4 regions of the Candidatus Clostridium stratigraminis genome follow, and region 3 is predicted to be linked to each of the others. Evidence: riboswitches for the same ligand, from Rfam matches in the RefSeq annotation. Region 3 holds a riboswitch; each other region holds the start of a gene.
What was found. A riboswitch is a leader RNA that binds a small molecule or an ion and turns the genes downstream of it on or off. The one in region 3 is predicted to bind cyclic di-GMP.
Positions count from the first base shown of each region.

Region 1: it holds a riboswitch for cyclic di-GMP, as region 3 does, so the genes downstream of both, ACJDUG_RS04435 (nucleotide sugar dehydrogenase) here and ACJDUG_RS11840 (beta strand repeat-containing protein) in region 3, are expected to answer to the same signal.
Region 2: it holds a riboswitch for cyclic di-GMP, as region 3 does, so the genes downstream of both, ACJDUG_RS09510 (tetratricopeptide repeat protein) here and ACJDUG_RS11840 (beta strand repeat-containing protein) in region 3, are expected to answer to the same signal.
Region 4: it holds a riboswitch for cyclic di-GMP, as region 3 does, so the genes downstream of both, ACJDUG_RS00540 (hypothetical protein) here and ACJDUG_RS11840 (beta strand repeat-containing protein) in region 3, are expected to answer to the same signal.

Region 1 covers NZ_JBJHZZ010000002.1:6,868-11,777, forward strand. Annotated here, with positions in the region: gene ACJDUG_RS04425 (GntR family transcriptional regulator) at 80-802, shown strand; gene ACJDUG_RS04430 (sugar transferase) at 835-1,503, shown strand; cyclic di-GMP riboswitch class II at 1,538-1,621, shown strand; gene ACJDUG_RS04435 (nucleotide sugar dehydrogenase) at 1,807-3,228, shown strand; gene ACJDUG_RS04440 (WecB/TagA/CpsF family glycosyltransferase) at 3,244-3,993, shown strand; gene ACJDUG_RS04445 (phenylacetate--CoA ligase family protein) at 4,030-4,910, shown strand, end outside.
Region 2 covers NZ_JBJHZZ010000005.1:47,760-52,669, forward strand. Annotated here, with positions in the region: gene ACJDUG_RS09500 (sensor domain-containing protein) at 1-139, shown strand, start outside; gene ACJDUG_RS09505 (MBL fold metallo-hydrolase RNA specificity domain-containing protein) at 259-1,797, opposite strand; cyclic di-GMP riboswitch class I at 2,160-2,242, shown strand; gene ACJDUG_RS09510 (tetratricopeptide repeat protein) at 2,425-3,561, shown strand; gene ACJDUG_RS09515 (DUF3267 domain-containing protein) at 3,582-4,124, shown strand; gene ACJDUG_RS09520 (DUF2922 domain-containing protein) at 4,210-4,431, opposite strand; gene ACJDUG_RS09525 (DUF1659 domain-containing protein) at 4,478-4,702, opposite strand.
Region 3 covers NZ_JBJHZZ010000008.1:26,782-31,691, reverse strand. Annotated here, with positions in the region: gene ACJDUG_RS11840 (beta strand repeat-containing protein) at 1-2,117, opposite strand, end outside; cyclic di-GMP riboswitch class II at 2,148-2,231, opposite strand; gene ACJDUG_RS11835 (lipase family alpha/beta hydrolase) at 3,062-4,507, opposite strand; gene rlmH (23S rRNA (pseudouridine(1915)-N(3))-methyltransferase RlmH) at 4,681-4,910, opposite strand, start outside.
Region 4 covers NZ_JBJHZZ010000001.1:111,034-115,943, forward strand. Annotated here, with positions in the region: gene ACJDUG_RS00530 (HD-GYP domain-containing protein) at 1-957, shown strand, start outside; gene ACJDUG_RS00535 (hypothetical protein) at 1,254-1,400, shown strand; cyclic di-GMP riboswitch class I at 1,628-1,716, shown strand; gene ACJDUG_RS00540 (hypothetical protein) at 1,855-2,835, shown strand; gene ACJDUG_RS00545 (hypothetical protein) at 2,970-3,554, opposite strand; gene ACJDUG_RS00550 (hypothetical protein) at 3,570-3,875, opposite strand; gene ACJDUG_RS00555 (response regulator transcription factor) at 4,049-4,747, shown strand; gene ACJDUG_RS00560 (sensor histidine kinase) at 4,762-4,910, shown strand, end outside.

The DNA.
Region 1 (4,910 bases), on a different contig from region 3:
ATTGGTAATAATATGTAGAAGTTCATACCGAAAAATGGTATAATCTTGTATAGACAAGTATACATTAGAGGTGAATAAATTGATAAATAGGAAGAGCTATATTCCGTATTATTTACAGATCTATTATGAACTTTTAAATAAAATTGAAGCAATGGTGTACAAGCCTAATGAGCTGCTGCCATCTGAAAATGAACTAGTTGAGGAATACGGGGTTACAAGGGTAACTATTAGAAATTCCATGAAAAAACTAAAGGATGAAGGTAGAATTAGGACAGAAAAAGGCAAGGGTTCCTATGTTAATCCACCAAAGCTTATACAAAGCTTAGACAAAATATACAGCCTTGCCAGAGACTTTAATGAAGAGGGTTATGAAATAAAAAGTGAACTTCTTGAGGTTCGATCTGAGCTATGTGATGAAATTATCGGAAAACACCTTGAGTTAATATCTACGGATCAAGTAATTGTAATAAAAATTCTGAGAAAAATTAATGATATACCTGTAGTAGTACAAGCTTCTTATTTACCAATGAATATCGTTCCGGGACTTACAGCATCTGATATTGATAAATGTGCAATTTATAATTTACTTGAAGATAAATATAATATAAAGCTTTTAAAGGCAACAGAGTATTTCGACCCTGTAATAGCTGATGAATACAATTCAAAGCTTCTTCAGGTGGATGCAGGTACGCCATTATTTTTGACTGAAAGGGTTACCTATACCGAAGGCAAGAAGCCAATAGAATTTCGAAGATGCGTAGTGAGAAGTGATAAATTTAGGTTTTCTGTGGAATTAAATTAGTCATAAAAATGTTAAGTATTGGAGGCAGGGCAATGGGGGAACCTGTACTAAATAATAGTAGAATAGAAGTAACTTGGAAGGATGAATATACCAAAGACTGGACTTATTATTTTATAAAGAAGCTTATTGATATTATTGGAGCAATTACTGGAATTTTATTATTAAGCCCAGTATTAATTATAACAGCACTTGCCATAAGGTTAGAGTCTAAAGGACCCATAATATTTAGTCAAGAGAGAATAGGTTTAAATGGGAAAGCCTTCAAGATGTATAAATTTAGATCTATGGTTGAAAATGCAGAAGAATTATTGGATAAGCTTAAAAATAAAAATGAAATGTCTGGACCAATGTTTAAGATAAAGAAAGATCCTAGAATAACTAAAGTAGGAAGATTTATTCGAAAAACCAGCATAGACGAACTTCCTCAGCTATTTAATGTATTAAAAGGAGATATGTCCTTGGTAGGGCCAAGACCAAATTTACCAAGAGAAGTCATTAGATTTAATGAGTATCAAAAACAAAAGCTATTAGTAAAGCCAGGGTTAACTTGCTATTGGCAGGTTATGGGCAGAAACAAAATAGGTTTTGAGCAGTGGATGGAATTAGATATTAAATACTTAAAAGAAAGAAATACTTGGGTTGATATAAAATTAATTTTTAAGACATTTTCTGTTTTTTTTGGTGATGATGGAGCGAGATAACTTTTTAAGAATAGAGTATTTTAAAAACAATTAAAAATTAATCGGAAGCAAAGAAGTGAATTCTGTATTTGGGCACTTGGAATTCATGGAGCTAGTAGTGCAACCCGCCGAGTAATTTTTTGAATCAATGGCTTTTTTGTTTATGAGGCTAAGTGAAGAATACGTATAATTTTTATAATGAAATGAGTAACACTATAAATTAACATAGGGATGGTAAAACATCCAAGGTAATAGTCCAAGTACACTATTATTTATAGAAAACAGACCTTAAGAGCTTATTGACAAGAATAGGGGGAAGCTGAATTGGAAACAACGGTAAAAAATATTGTAATGAAAGACATAGAAACAAAGATAGAATCTAAGGAAATAGAATCCAATGAATTGTTTATGGAGCAATTTAATGAGAATATACTTGATGATTCTATTAATAAAAGGATATGCGTTTTTGGACAAGGATTTGTTGGATTGCCACTTACGTTAAGCTTTGCGATTAGGGGTTGCGCTACCATAGGAGTTGATGTTGACGATAGGCTGATACAACAAACTAATGATGGGATTACACATCATACGGAAAGATTTCACCATGTTTCAATTCAAGAAGTATTAAATATTGAACTAAAAAATAAAAGATACATTGCTACAACTAATGCTGATTGGGCTGTACAAGAGTGTAACAATATAATTGTTACTGTTGGAGTTCCAATAAAAGATGGTAAATATATAATTGATTATTTGGAAAGTGCATGCACAACAATTGGTAGAAACTTAAAGAAGAATGATTTGGTTGTAATACGGAGTACTGTAATACCTGGTACAACAGAGGAGCTTTGTTTGCCTATTTTAGAAAAAGAGTCTGGAATGAAAGCAGGAGATGATTTCTATCTAGCTTACGCATCAGAAAGAATAGCCGAAGGACTTGCTTTCGATGAATTTGCCAATATGCCTACTTTGGTTGGAGCAGTAAATGAAGCTAGCCTAAGTAAAGCTATAGACTTATTAAGAGTGGTATGTAAAGCAGAGATGGTACCTGCGACATGCATTAAAGCTGTTGAAACATCAAAAGTATTTGAAAATGTTCAAAGAGATGTAAATATAGCTATGGCTCAGGAGTTTGCAAGATTCACAGAAGCACTTGGCATAGATATATTTGAAGTAGTAAAACTTGCAAATACTCATAAGAGAGTTAATCTATTAACTCCAGGGCCGGGAGTAGGAGGTTATTGCATACCAAATGCATATCATTATCTAACACCAAAAGCAGAAGAATTAGCAGTAGATCTTGATATTTTAAAAATAAGTAGAGAAAAGAATTCGAAACTTCCAAAGTTTATAGTGAATAAAATAGAGGAGTTATTGAAAAGGCAAGGGAAGAAATTAGTGGATTCGCAAATTGCTGTCTTTGGACTAGCTATGAAAGATTATTCAAATGATGATAGGATAAGCCCACCAGTAGATATATGTAAATTGTTAATCGAAAAAGGTGCAATAGTCAAGGCTTTTGATCCTGTGGTACCTACTAATTATGATTTTAAAGTTAATAAACAGGATGAGGCGATAAAGAACGCAGATGCTATCCTAACATTATCGAAACAGCAAGGTATAGATTTCGATAATGTAAAAAATATGGTTGCATTAATGAAGGATAAGCCAGTTTGTGTAGATGTAAAAGCCGTTATAGACAAATGTGAAGCTGAAAAATTTGGGATGTTGTATTGGAGAATATAAATTTGGAGGATTGTAGTGGAGAAGAGAATACATATACTAGGCAGTAATGTTGATACCTTAACTATGGATGAAACTTTAGCTAGGATTCAATCTTTAATTAAAAATAGAGAGCATGTTCAACATGTTGTAATTAATGCAAGTAAAATTAACTTAATGCAAGATAATAAGCATTTAGCAGACATAGTTAATAGTTGCCCTTTAATAAATGCAGATGGGCAGTCAATTGTGTGGGCTGCGAAGTTTTTAGGGTATCCAATTCCTGAAAGGGTTACCGGTATTGATTTATTTAATAATTTAGTAAAATTATCGGCTGAAAATGGATATAGACCATATTTTTTTGGAGCTAAGCAAGAGGTTGTTGAGAAGGTTGTAAAGATATTTAAAGAACAGTATCCTTCGCTTAATATTGCCGGATATCGTAATGGTTATTTTAAAGATGAGGAAAGTAAAGAAATAGCAAAGGATATTAGGGAATCAAAAGCTGATATTCTATTTGTTGCTTTTTCAAGTCCAAAGAAAGAATTTTGGGTTAAGGAATATATTCCGATAATGCAGGTTACTTTTGTAATGGGAGTTGGTGGGAGTTTTGATGTTGTTGCTGGAGTTACTAATAGAGCACCTGAATGGATGCAAAAATGTGGGCTAGAGTGGTTTTATAGGTTTATTCAGGAACCAAAACGAATGTGGAAGAGATATTTGTTTGGTAATTTGAAATTTATAAGATTGGTTATTCAAGAAAAATTCAGCCTAGTTAAGAATGATTAAAATATCGAGTAACAAATTTAAAAAGGATGAATTGTAATGAATTATAAATATGTGAAAAAAATAAGTGAGTTGTGTCCACAAAGTATTAAAAGGATATTTGCACCTATTTTAAGAAAGAAATTAGTTAATAATAAAGACTTTTTAGATACTTACTATAAATTAGATAAATACGATGAATTAAGTGAAGAAGAAAAGAAAAAGAAACAATTTGAAAAATTAAAAGAAATATTGATATATTGTGATGATAATGTAAGTTATTATAAAGATATTTTCAAAGAGGCAAAATTTGATCCGAGAGAAATGACTGATTTCAAGGATATTGAAGTTCTACCTTTTACCAATAAAGCTATATTTTTGGCTAATGAAAATAAGTTGTTATCAAAGTTGGATATTAATCATTATGTTGCATATACCGGTGGTAGTAGCGGAAAGCCATTAAAAATATGTCTTGATAGAGAATCAATATTTAAAGAAAGAGCCTTTGTTTATCATTATTGGTCTAAATTCGGTTATAATTATAAAACTTCAAAAATGATTACATTCAGAGGCTTGGAGTTCAATGGGAAAATAGCTAAATATAATCCGGTATATAACGAAATAGTCTTATCACCATTTTCACTTAATGAAGATAATATTCATAAATATTTAAAGATTATAAGAGAATTTAAACCGGAATTTATTAGCGGGTATCCATCAATAGTCAAAAATTTCTGCACGTTAATAGAAAAAACCAATACAAAAGTAAACATTAAATATGTATTTTTTATTTCAGAATTCTGTCCAAAGGAAGATAATGACTATATTAAAAATATACTGGGCTGTGATACTTGTATTTTTTATGGCCACTCTGAAAGGTCTGTCTTTGGTGGAAAATATGAGGACCATTATGAATTCAATAAAATTTATGGATATACTGA
Region 2 (4,910 bases), on a different contig from region 3:
TAATCAGTTAAGCTTTCTTAAGCATCATGAATGTGATAAGGTACAGGGCTTTCTATACAGTAAACCCTTATCTTCTAAAGATTTTGAAAAGAAATTAAGAAAGCTAGCAAAGGTATATGCAGTAGGGGGACACTTTTAGGGCCTAATAAGTGTGGCACTAGAAACGCCCCTCTGCCATATGGAAAAGCCTTACAAATACAGGAAAAGAGGGACGATATTTATGCTAAGTTATAGCAGGAAAATCGTCCCTTGATTTTGTTATCCGTTAATTATCTTATTTAGCTCCTTAGATAAGGCATCCTTATCCATGTAATCTATATCGTCAATGGAATCCAAAAGCGTAAGTATTCTATCTTTAATACTTGAAGGTGAAGCAATAATTTCCTTGTTTTTAACAAGACCTTCTTCAAGATAATATTTATCGCCAAGCCCCATTATTCTTGTCTTAATTCCCTTTGATTTTAATAACTCCATAAAACTTACCTGGGCTTCTCTGTCTCCATGAACAAGCAGAATTTCCTTAGGCTTATTTTTAAAGCCTTGTGCCCACTCTAAAAGTCCATTTCTATCAGCGTGACCAGATAAGCCATGAAGCACATGAATTTGTGCATTAACTGCAACTTCTTCACCAAATAATTTTACTGTTTTAGCACCATCAAGAATTGTCCTTCCAAGTGTCCCAACAGCCTGATACCCTACGAATACTATAGAACATTCCTTTCTCCATAAGTTATGCTTCAAGTGGTGCTTTATACGTCCGGCTTCACACATACCGCTTGCAGAAATAACTATAGCACCGCTTTGAATTTTATTAATGGCGGCGGATTCATCAGGAGACTTTGTAAAGGTTAATCCATCAAAGTCTAATGGATCAATACCTTCTCTAACAATTTTACTAGCCTCCTCATCATAATAGTCACTATACTTTTTAAAGATTTTTGTAGATTCAGATGCTAAAGGACTATCCACATATACAGTTAAATTTTTCAAAAGCTTTCTTTCAATGTATCTATTTAATGCATAAATAACTTCTTGAGCTCTTCCAACTGCAAAGGAAGGTATAATAACATTTCCGCCTCTTTTAAAAGTATCATTTATTATCTGTACAAGCTGCTCGAACTCAGAATTAATATTATCATGAAGCCTGTCTCCATAAGTAGTTTCCATAATGATATAATCCGCTTCTTCAATTAGGGTAGGATCTTTTATAATAGGAATATTCTTATTTCCTATATCACCACTGTAAACTAATTTTACTTCATCTTTATTATCTTCTTTAATTCTAATTTCAATCATTGCAGATCCCAGCAAATGTCCGGCATCTCTAAAACGAATCTTAAAACCATCAAATACCTCTATCCACTCATCATAAGAATGGCCGTAGAATAAATACATGGATAGTTCAGCTAATTTAGCGGTATATAAAGGCTCAAGAGGTTTTAGTCCTTGTCTCATTCTCTTTCTGTTTTTCCATTCGATTTCCATTTCTTGAATGTGCCCTGAATCAGGAAGCATAACGCTGCAAAGATCTTTTGTAACCTCAGTACATAAAATCTGACCTTTAAACCCCTGCTTATATAAAAGTGGAATTCTGCCGCTGTGATCAATATGAGCATGAGACAAGATAACATAATCTATGTCTTTGGGATTAAAGTTAAAGAATTCATTTCCGCCCCTATCCTTCTCATCTTTACCTTGATACATACCGCAGTCTAATAGTATTTTCTTATCCATTACATTTAAAATATGACAAGAACCTGTAACACAGCCAGCTGCACCATAAAATTCTAAATTCATAATATCCCTCCCGTATTTCTTATTCTGACTAAGGTAATCTTAAGGAGTCCATTTCTATGAACTAGATTACCCTCAAACTTTTGCCCAAACAATGTTAATTGTTTGCCCCCTGTTGGATTGAATAAATAATAATTGAAATAGGTTTATAATAGTATATTATTTTATCAGAATTTTTTCAATAGTGAATAGAGTTTGAAATGTTAACAATTAATAATTTTTTCTATGGGGCAAAATAGCAAAAGAAATAAAGTTTCCTACTACTTAACCTGTTTAAATAGTATTTATTTTACAAGTTATATATGGTAATATGTTAAATATAAGCCTAAATTATTACAAAAAATTCATTAATTTTACATAAAGTCCATAGATAATAGCAAATTTATCGAAAGGTAAAGACGCAAAGCTGCGGGTCTAAGGAATATTCTATGACAGCCGGGTTTCCTAAGTAGGATTTTTTTCATGCCTTCCTTAACCACATCTATGCTCATTTATGGGTTCAACATCTAATTAAACACATTAGTTTCTAAATAGTGTGATTTACAGTTTAGTTATTGGGCAAGTATTATACTTTTTAGGTTTAAACATTCAAATTGACACATATTATTTAGAAAAGGGGATGTTATTTAAATGAGTATGGAGCAGGAACACGACGATGATGATACTAAGATTTTCATGGAAGAGCAGAAGGCATCAATAGAGTTTTCTGATGGTGCTAATGAGGCCCCTACGGATACTTTTTGGGGATGTAAGAACTGTGGAAGCTTGGATATTGAGGAGGGGTACAACCTGAAGTTATGTAAGGAATGTAGGGACAAGCTTTCTAGAAGACCTATTCCAAAACAGATAAAGCTAGTTTCACTACTTATTATTTTAGTTATACTTTTTTCTCTATGGAAGTTTCCAAAAAGTATTAGCTCAGGAGTTGAGTATGAAAAAGGGCTTCAAGCTGAAAAAGCCTCAAAATATGTAACAGCAATTTATCATTATGAAAATGCATTAAAGGAGCATCCAGAATCCGATAAGGCATTAGTAAGGCTGTATGTATCATATTATGAAGATGAAAGAATAGGAGATGCATATAAGGTATTTGACGAGATTGCAGGTACATCGCCTTCTGAAAAGAAAATGAAAAAAGAATTGGTTGATGAGGTTAATACAACAACAAATAAACTTGATACATATTATAGCCCAAGTAATGAATTATACGATAAAATAAAAAACCTGCAGAATTCCAAGACTGAGGATATTGTGAATATTGTGAAGCCTATTGTGGATAAAAATCCTAAAGAGGTATATGGAGCATATTATCTTGCAAATTTATATTTTGATATGAAAAATTTTAATGAAGCAAATCAAGTTTTGTCTAGGGTAATTAGTAATTATCCTGATTTTTATGCAGGATATCTTCTTCAAGCTGCTACCTATAGAGAACTAGGTAAGTATGATGAAGGTGTGGCCTATTGTAATAAGGTTCTAAAGCATAATACTGAAGATGTAGGAGCTTTTATAACCTTATCGAAGATTGAGCTTAAACGCAGGAACAATGCTAAAGGCCTTGAATATGCAAAAACAGCATATAATATAGATAGTCAAGATACCTCTGTAATCGCAAATCTTGCATTAGCTTATCATTATAATAATTTAATCACTGAAAGAGATAAATACTACAAAATTTATCAGAACTCAAATGCTACAGATAAATATACTGATAACCTGCTGAAATCAATTTTTGATGGTACTTTGCAGTGGCAAAAGCAAATTTAGGATAAAAGGAGAATTAAACAATGCTTATACCTGGATTTATAATAACAATTTTAACTTTTCCTGGGGTTATCGTTCATGAAATTGCTCACCAGCTATTTTGCAGATTATGCAGGGTTGCTGTTCTTGATGTATGTTATGTTAGGGTAGGGAATCCAGCAGGATATGTGATACATGAGAGACCAAAAAGTTCAGTTCAGCAAATCATGATAGGAATTGGACCCTTTCTTATAAATACAATTTTGGGAGCTTTAATTGCACTTCCGGCAGCAATACCAATATTATATTTTGGGGATAAATTTACAGGTACCAATATTTTAGACTTTTTTCTTATTTGGCTTGGGGTTTCCATAGCAATGCATTCCTTTCCAAGCACAGGAGATGCACAAAGTCTTTGGAAAACGGTTAAAGACAAGGAAACTCCTATACTTACAAAGATTTTAGGTACACCGATTGTATTTCTAATCTATATTGGTGCCATGGGATCAGTTGTATGGCTTGATTTATTCTACGGAATTGCAGTAGCAACTTTTATTCCTAACTTAATTATTCGTATAATAGCCTAACAGTATAGTTGCAGATAGCACAATTAGGTTTCCTAATGAATATATAAAACATAAAAGAAAAAGGGGTACAGAATACCCCTTTTTCTTATCTAACTTCAAGTGTGGTAACATTCTTCTCAGTAATCTGAGCAGTTTGCCTGGTTATCAAATCTCCACCTGAAAATTGAAATATATTCTTTGAAATTATAACATCCATAGCAGCAGATATCTCTTCTTCTGTAACATTATCTCTTACACCAGGAAGAGAAATACTTGCTTTTGAGCCTGAGCTATTTAAAAATGTCATAACTAAAGTTTTTTCAGCCATATCATTTTTCTCCTTTCAATTAATTTAAGTTAATTAGTTTATGGAACTAGCCATTAATAAGAAAGCAATCATTACTTCTTAAAATGTCATTTAACTCATATTCCATAAGACCTGCAAGAGCAGCTGCAGTGTCATAAACATTTTGATCAGTTGCAGTTACCTTTACATTAGAGAATTTCTTAGTTTTGATTATGTCTTTTCCTGTTGAATCTATGCCGTTCTTATATCTTATAGTAACGGCTGATTGTGCTAATGTGTTTTGAAGAGCCATAAAGCTTCACCTCCTTCTCCTCTTTTCTCTTGACAGACATAAATATGCACTACAAGGTTTTATTATCAAAATTAGTAATAAAAAAATTACATGAACTGACGTAATCATCAGCTCATGTAACATATTTTATATATTCTAGTTATTTATCTTAGTTAGTATATATTTTACGACTATATTTTTCTTCAATGCATTCTATTTATTCGTTTTT
Region 3 (4,910 bases):
TCACCAAGTGTAATTTCAGGAGCTACCTTATCAATATTTGTGATTACTATGATGCAATCAGTTTTATTTCCAGCTTCATCAGTTGCTGTAAAGGTAAAGCTTCCATTTTCAGTGAATGTATGGCTTGTTACATTAAGCATACCTTTGTCAGTACTAACGGTAACTGTGATATCTTTATTAGTTAATGAAGTGATATAGCTGCCTGTTGTAATGACTGGTGCGACTTTATCTATATTGTTAATGGTAACTGTTTTACTGCTTTGATTTCCTGCCGCATCAGTTGCTGTAAAAGTATAGCTTCCATTTTCAGTGAATGTATAGCTATCTTTATTAAGTGTACCTTCGTTTGTGGTTGCGGTAACTGTTATGTCTTGGTTAGTTGGATCTGTCCTATAATCTCCAAGTGTAATTACAGGAGCCACTTTATCAATATTTGTGATTACTACGGTTTTTTCAGCTACATTTCCTGCTGCATCAGTTGCTGTAAAAGTAAAGCTTCCATTTGAGGTAAATGTATGACTATCTACATTAAGTGTACCCTCATTAGTAGATGCGGTAACTGTAATATCTTTGTTTGTCGGAGATGTATTATAATCTCCAAGTGTAATTACAGGAGCTACTTTGTCAATATTTGTGACTTGTACGGTTTTTGAAGTCACATTTCCTGCTGCATCAGTTGCAACAAATTCAAACTTTCCGTTTTCAGTAAATGTATGGCTAGCTGCGTTAAGTGAACCTTCGTTTGTATGAGCATAAACTGTAATGTCCTGGTTAGTTGGATCAGTCGAATTGAATGGGTCTATAGTAATTTCAGGAGCAATCCTGTCAATGTTGCTAACAACCGCGGTAGCTGTACCTTTATTACCCGCTGCATCAACAAAATTAAATGTAAATTCCCCATTATCTGTAAATGTGTATGTGTCTGCTCCTCCATTGTTTAAAATAGTAACTGACTCACTAGGAGTAATTTTTACTACAACATCCTTATTTGTTGGATTCTGAGTAGAATACTCAACGGTTGCGGTTGGAGCTACCTTGTCAATATTACTAACACTTGCCATAGCCTTACCCACGTTGCCAGCTACATCTACAAATTCAAAGGTAAAATCTCCATTTTCCTTGAAAGTATATGATAATGACCCTCCATTATTAGTTACGGTAATAGGTTCATTTGCATTAAGTGTTACAGTGACATCTTGATTCGTTGGCGCAGTTTCTGAATACTCAATTGAACCCACTGGAGATGTTTTGTCAATATTCTCCACGTTAACCCGTATAGATCCCGGATTACCTGCTGCATCAGCAAATGTCAAATCAAAACTTCCATTTTTAGAAAATGTCAATGTAGATGCATCTGAGTCAAACATAATAGTACTAGGTAGAGCATCGATGTTTGTATAAGTTACCGGCTCACTCGGTTTTATGGTAGCCACCACATCTTTATTTATTGGGGTAGTGGTAGAATAATTAACTGCCGCCGTAGGTGCCACTCTATCTATATTATTAATTCTTACAGTTTTAATAGTTTGGTTCCCAGCTGCATCAGTTGCCACAAAATCAAAACTCCCGTTATCTGTGAAAGTATGGCTAGTTGCATTGAGTGTACCTTCGTTGGTACTTACGGTAACAGTGATGTCTTGGTTAGTCGGGTCTTTCGGATAATCTGAGATGGTGATAACTGGTGGAGTTATATCCACTTTTTCGGTAACAGGAGTCGCTTTTGTGTGAACATCACCAGCGGGCTTTCCATTTACGTATATTGTATAGGCTTCAATTGTAAACACTGGGTCTGTTGCTGTATTTTGATCTAATTTTGCTACATATGAATAAGACCATTTAGTATCACTAATTTTTTTCACAACAGTATTATCATCACCATCTACTTTTACAACTAATTGTGGGCCATCAATGGTAACTGTTCCAGTTAAGTTAACCGTTGTATCTCCGTTTTTATGTGTAGGTTTATCTGGGGTAATTACCCCAGTAACCTTTATGTCTGACATTTGTGTTCTACCTGTTTGGATGTTAGTTGCACTCGCTGCATTAGCATTGGTTCCAATACTAATGCTTAATGACATTGTAACAGCCAGAGCCAATGATATTTTTTTCTTGTTCATAAAATTTTCTCCTCTTAAAATATTTTTGTTTTTTAAGAGGGGCGGTTACACTATTAGCTCCATGCAGCCCAAGTGTCCAGATACAGACCGCACTTCTCAGCTCCCCTAATATAAGAAACTTGCACAGGAGCATTAGTTTCTTATCTTCGACATTAGAGATATGTCCTATATTATGAAAGATCACCTCCATCCTTTAGTATAATTTAAATTCAGCTTGCTAAAATATATAAAATTAGAATTTAAAGATAAGTTTCTAATATTTTCTACAAAGAAATCAAATCTAAATCTAATTTGTTGATAATTTATCCTATAGTACATTGATAGGTTCTGATCAGTAAAATATATTAAACATGCTGTTTTAAATATAATTATATCCAATATACCAATTATTAACAACAATTGTAAAAAAATATATTTCAACAATATATTTCAAATATGGACATTTAATAATAAATGTTGATTAAAAACCTCATTTTTTTGTAGTACGGCCCTCCGTAACTACTTCAAAAGAGGTTTTCCCATTTCTTTTATAGAACCATAAAAAGAGAGCTCATTCAGAATGCACATTATGCGTCACCTGAACAAGCTCAAAAACAAACATTAGCTTCACCATAGCCATTGCTTATAACTATTTTCTTACATTATAACAATTCTTATCTATATATTTTACAATCTCTAAAGATGTACTATATCTATCACTTCCACTGATTCTCTCAACAGTTAGTCCTAAGGCTTGAATCTCAAATTTTACATTAAACTTATCAAAACAGATATTAAGGATATCATCTTCATTTTTCTGTTTTTCATCTCTATTCTCCTATCAAAAATAAAAATATCTTATTATTAATAGATAAAACTATTATACTTCTATTATCGTATTATTCATTTATCCTTTAATTTCTTTTTTGCTATCGATAAGCAAAGGTTTATCATAAAATAAGTGTTTAATAACCCTCTTCCTTAAGTGCTGCTACAATTTCCACATATTTTTCTATTACATCAAACCCTTTATAATCATCTCTTCTTAGGTCTATAATATCTCCATGAGAGATCCCTCGCCTTCGTTTATTTTTTAATACCCCTTTAAATTCACCCCATTTAGCAGATTTAATAGATACTAAGCCATCATTTTCACCTTCTGTTAACCTTACTAAAATATAAGGTATGGCTACTATATAATCGCTTAATATATTCTTTACTACCGTTGCGTAACTTTGATAATACACTTGCGGAGCATCCCTTACCTCTTCATTAAATTTTTCACTATGTTTAGTTGAAAACTGTCTGCTTGCAGTATAAAAATCAGGATTTTTATCCCCTAGAAACCTATAATATTTATCAAAAAACCTTGCAATAGCTTTGTAAATTTTATCAGGAAGTTTACAAGCAATATCAACAAACTTACATCCTCTATGTGGTGATGACATCATGGTTAGTGATGCCACACAGTCCCCCATCTCTAATTTACTTATCATAAAACGTGCATCTAGTCCTCCCTTTGAATGGGCAATAATATTTACCTTTTTACATCCTGTTTCTTTCATAATATCAAGAATTTTATTTTTAATGTCCTTTGCATTATACTCAACTGTCCCCCAAGCTTCTTGATTACCGTAATAAACTGTTGCTCCATTGCGAATTAATTCCTTAGGTATCCTTCCCCAGTAATTAATGTATTTTAAATCTCTAAATCCAACACCATGAACTAATACGAGTGGATATTTTGTTTTACATACTTCTGAATCAACACGAGCTTTATTATTAATTACTTTATAACATTCATGATCATATTCTATTCTTGCTATATGGCAGGCATATATCATTATAAGCGCATTTATGATTGGAATAAGGCTCCCAAAAACTACTATAAGTCGCCTCATTATATTTAATCTTCTTGAAGTACATAAAATTCTTATCATACCATTTGTAAGTAATATAATAATATTTAATGCCATAATAACAATGTCTATTATTAAGATATTCTTAGGTATGGCGAGGTTTTGTATTGTTGCAACTCCCATTTGATATATTATGATTTGAATAAAAGCTGCATACAATCCATATAAAACAATACTTCTTCCACATATCATTACCCTTAATCTAATGTTTACAATATGATTCCTAGCATATGGAACTATATTTACTTTTATCCAAATATAAAAAGTGAAAAAAATTGCCTCAGCTAAAATAATCCATTTACATATAACGTTATCTTGTCCAAATTTAGTACGTTCACTAAAAAAGTACCCTAACAAAAAAATATGAGGAGCGAAAATAAAATACACATGCAAAAAGATTTTATTCAGTAAATGTATCTTCTTATTAATATCTAAGTATGCAATACTGATTACAATTAGTGTTAATGCAAAAGTTATTATAGCTGCTATCATAATTTCTCCTTACTTAGGTTGGAATTCTTATTAAATAATCATATTTTACCATATTTTTCAACAGAAACCCATAGTTTTTAAGAATGGTGGGTGAATGAAAAAAAGATTGAGTTTTTCCTCAACCTTTAAAATCTTATTGCAATTTAATTAATATCACATAATTCATACTTACATCATTTGTGGTACGGTTCACCGTAATTAATTCTAAATCCCCTATAAACCTGTTCAAGTAAAATAACTCTCATTAACTGATGAGGAAAAGTCATTCTTGAAAAAGATAATTTATAATCAGCTCTATTTAAAACTTCCTTTGAAAGGCCAAGGGATCCTCCAATAACAAATGCTATACTGCTATTACCTTTTATGCCTGCATCTTTAATAAATTCTGCAAGCTCCTCTGAAG
Region 4 (4,910 bases), on a different contig from region 3:
CAATATGCAATAAACAAACTGAAAGAATATTATATAGACAAAAAAATTGAAGTGTACTATGGAGACTCTGGGGCTGAGCAGGATTACGAGAAAGATACTGATAGAATTAGAACTATTGAGGAAGTTCAAGAAAGTCTGGAGGAACTTACCTTCGATGTGGAAAATATTTATGAGGATATGGAAAATTTAAAAGTAACAAGTTTAGAAGAAATAAGAAAATTTGCAGTAAAAATTCAAAGTGAGTTGAAATCAGTAAACTCAGTAATTAAAAATATTGTATTATATGGCAGTGGAAAAGATACTATTTACAAACATAGTGTTAATGTAACCGCTTTAAGTACAATTCTTGGCAAATGGATAGGGTTGAGTGGCAGTGATCTTAACCTTCTTACATATTCTTCAATCCTACATGATTTTGGTAAAGTTAAAATAGATAAAGGTATTTTAAATAAACCTGGAAATTTAACTCAAAAAGAGTTTAATGTAATTAAAAAGCATCCAACAATAGGTTATAACTATATAAAGGAGATACCTTTTTTAGATAAGTCTGTAAGCTATGGCGTGCTTATGCACCATGAACGGAATGATGGCTCAGGATATCCACTAGGTTTAAAGGAAGAAAATATTCATCAGTTTGCAAAAATAATTGCTATAGCAGACACCTTTGATGCTGTAAATTCCGATAGGATTTATAAAAATAGCAAGGGACCTTTCGAAGCACTTGAAATAATTAAGAAGGAAAGTCTAGGAAGGCTTGATTATGAGTATAGTAATATTTTCTTAAATCATGTGGCAAATTATTATATAGGAGAAATGGCAGTATTAAATTCGGAGAAGATTTGCAAAATAATAAAAATAGATGTAAATGATTTAACAAGACCTCTGCTTTTGGACAACTCCGGATTTCTAGATTTGAAGCATCATAAAGAATTAACAGTTGAGAAATTGGTTTTATAATTAACAAATATAAAGACATTCCAAATTTTATTGGAGTGTCTTTTATATTTTGTTTTTGTTATGCAAATAAATCATTAGTTTCATGGGGCTATATACAATGCTTGTATACCATACCCCCCTATATCATATAAATAAACAATTAACTATCATGTGAAAATGCTAACAATGCTAGCGCGTGAAACATTGTTAAATCAATATTTAACCTGTTAATGTTTTATTTATAGTATCTTTTTTATCTTTCTGTAGTATAATATACGTATAAGAGGTATGGGTAAAACAAAACGGGAGGTGTTGTGATGAATATTTTAATGTATGTTATCAGTAAGGAGTATAGGGATAAATTAAAACAAGATTTTAATAAAGATTTATCCAATAAATTAGAGCAGGAAGTAATTCAAAATGAATTTATTTACAAGAAGGTTTTAGAAGGTAATTTGAATTAACTTAAAATTTAAGCCCATAGATCTTAAATATGACTATGGGCTTCTTTTTACTTAATTATTAAGACATTATTCAATTAATAATGTCATTTTTTTTATAATTATTACAAGTTTATTAATGTACCACCTAAAAAATACAAATTATTTCGTATAATTATTATTAGATATATTGATTTCTCATTTAATATAGAATATAATGGTAATAACTTAATATAAATCAATTATTTTATATTAGTAAATAGCAAATCCATCGAAAGGTGGAGACGCAAAGCCGTGAGTCTAAAGCAAATTTATTTGCCATGATAGTCAGGTTGCCAAAAATATAGGGTAACAGTTGTATCTTTAAGATAGGCACTGTTCTGCCTGTCTTTTTTTAATGTAAAAGTTACTTGTAGCTTGAGAAGTTAAAAATGCTGTTATCTAAAAACAAAATGTTTTATTAATTGAGAGGTGCAGTATGGTAAAAAAGTGGAGTTTAGAAGAACAAAAGTATTTATCTGAAAATTGGGGACAAGTTGATCTTAGAGTTATTATGGAGGTTCTAGATAGAAGCTATGACAGCGTAGTTAGAAAAGCTCAAAGATTAGAGCTAGATACAAATAAATATCTCAAAGAGAATTTAACCAATAGGTGGTCTGAGCAGGAAGAAAATGTACTTAATAATTTTTATCAGGTTAAACCAATGAATGAATTAATGTTATTACTACCCAATAGAACAAGGGAGAGCATAATTAAAAAGGCTAAACAATTAGGCCTTAATTGTGAGAATCGGCATTGGCTTACAGAAGAAGTAACATATTTAGAAGAAAAATGGGGCGTAATGACAATAGAAAATATTGCAAAGAAGCTTGCCAGAACTAAAAATGCTGTTTTACTAAAAGCCCACAAAATAGGACTTAGGGAGCAGATAATTGCAAATGGCGAATATCTAACTCCAAAGGATATTTCTAACATTTTAGCTGTTGGAACAAGAACTGTTTATAATTGGATGGATAAAGATTATTTAAAATATAAGAGATTTAGAATAAATTCAATAAAAAAATATCAAATATCAATAGATAACTTTAAACTTTTTATAGAGGAACACGAAGATAAATGGAATACTAGAACAGCAGATATTAAATTTATTACATCGTGCTATACCACTTTCAGAGACATAGCAAATACTAAAGTACCAGAATGGTTGCTGCAAAAAATTAATGTAGACAAGCAAAAGAAACTTCCCTCATGCCGAAAGCAGTGGACAATTAAGGAAGAGAATAGGGTAAAGTCAATGATTAATGGAGGCAAAACCTGTAAGGAAATAGCACTATTATTAAATAGAAGCTTTTATTCAGTACAAGATAAAATAAGCAGCAAAAGGCATGAATATTTTCAAGGCAATAATATAACATCATCAAATTTAAAGGAAATGGACCAAATTTTAATAGGTGGATAAAGATTTACATAAAGTTGGTTACTATAAGCAGCCTTAGGTTGATAAACAAACTCTCACATAATAAATGAAGATAAAAGGGGGATTTTGCAAACTATTTTAAAGATAGTTTGCAAAATCCCCCTTTTATTTATACATTATGCACCTGCTGTAGAGGATTGAGCTGAGCTATTTGCAGAAGCACTTTGAAATAAGCTTAATAAGGAATCTAAATCAGAACTTAAATTAGTAAGTTTACTAATTCTTGTGTTTTGAATACTTATTACTTTATCTAAATCAGAAGCTGCTGCATCATATTTTTTGCCTTGCACGTCTGATTTAAATTGAGTAAAGGCTTGTTTCATGGTGCCATTGGTAGCTTGTAAGGTGGACATATCATTTTGAATTAATTTAAGTTGTGCTTCAATTTTACTTAAATCATCAGAAGTTAATTGTTTTTTACTTTGTTTAATATTATTAATGGCCGCTTTTACAGCGGCTCTTTTATCAGTTACTGTTTTTCTAAGTCCTTGAATGGTCTCATGATTTTTCTTTATTGTATCTTTTTTCTGAAGCATATTCGCTTTAAATTGCTGTCTTTCCTGAACTAACTGAAGGTGCTGCTGTTGTTTAATAAGTCCATCACCAAATGTAGTGCTTGTTCCTTGTGCATGAACAGCCATAGGCATTATAAGAGCTGCTGAAATCAATGATGAAATTACCTTAAGTTTTAATTTTTTCATTTTAAAAACATCTCCTTAATTTATATTATTTATTATTGACTCTGTTGTATTTATATCCGAACTATTATCTAGGCCATTTAAGGTGCTATCTAAATTATCTATCATATTAGAGGCTTTCTCCATTTCTTTATTTGTTGATGAGGCAGCATCAGCTGATCCACGCGCCGCATTAACATCTGCTGAAGTAGTATTATTATTTTGAACATGGCTTTGAGTAGTGGGTTTTGCATTATTTGCTGCAGTTGTTAATGTACCGCTTCTTTCACAGCCAGCAGCTAAGAAACATATAAGCATTAAGGTTATTAATAAAATCTTTTTCAATAATATCCCTCCTGTATTCCTAATTCTCCTTACAAATAAAGTTTACCATTTTAATATAGGTTAAATCTCCGATAAAATGTGGCAGAATTGTGGCAAGCTTTTAGCAGTTATATTACATATCAAAAGCAAATGTTATAATATATTGTAAGTTGTTTATATGAGGTGAAAATGACATGGAACAAAAACTTATATATATAGCAGATGATGAAATCAAGATTCAAGAATTAATAAAAATGTTTTTAGTTAAGGAAGGCTACGGAGTGGAAGCATTTACGAGTGGAGAGGAGCTTTTAAAGGCATTTAAGGAAAGAGCTGCTGACATGCTTCTTCTGGATATTATGATGCCAGGAATAGATGGACTTTCTGTCTGCACTCAAATACGAAAGGAAAGCAACGTACCAATTATTATAATTTCCGCAAAGGACGGAGAATCTGATAAGATTGCTGGATTAATGCTGGGCAGTGATGACTATATGACTAAACCCTTTAGTCCAGTAGAACTAGTTTTAAGAGTAAAAAGTATATTTAAGAGAATGGAATTTGAGAAAACTAGAGAGAGTAATTCAGAATTAATAAACATAATAGATGTAACTATTTATACTGAAGGCAGATATGCGGTTTGTAATGATCATGATTTAAAGCTTACTTCAATGGAATTTAATTTATTTCTTTATTTAGTGAAGAATATAAATAAGGCAGTATCTAGAGAAGAACTCCTAAATAAAGTTTGGGGCTTTGATATGGAAGTAGATACGCGTGCAACTGATGATATGGTAAAAAGAATAAGAAGGAAGCTTAATAATGAAGGTGCTGCACTTAAAATAGAAACCTTGTGGGGCTATGGGTTCATGATTTCTGGTAAACAGGAATAGGAAGGGTTAAATATATGAATAATTCTAAAAAAACTATTAGGAAAAGTATATTTTTATCACATATATCCATTATTATAATATTGGTAATTTTAACTTCCATAGTATTTAATATATGCATTAATATTTATGTAAGGTATCAAACAAGGAATCAACTTTTATCTGC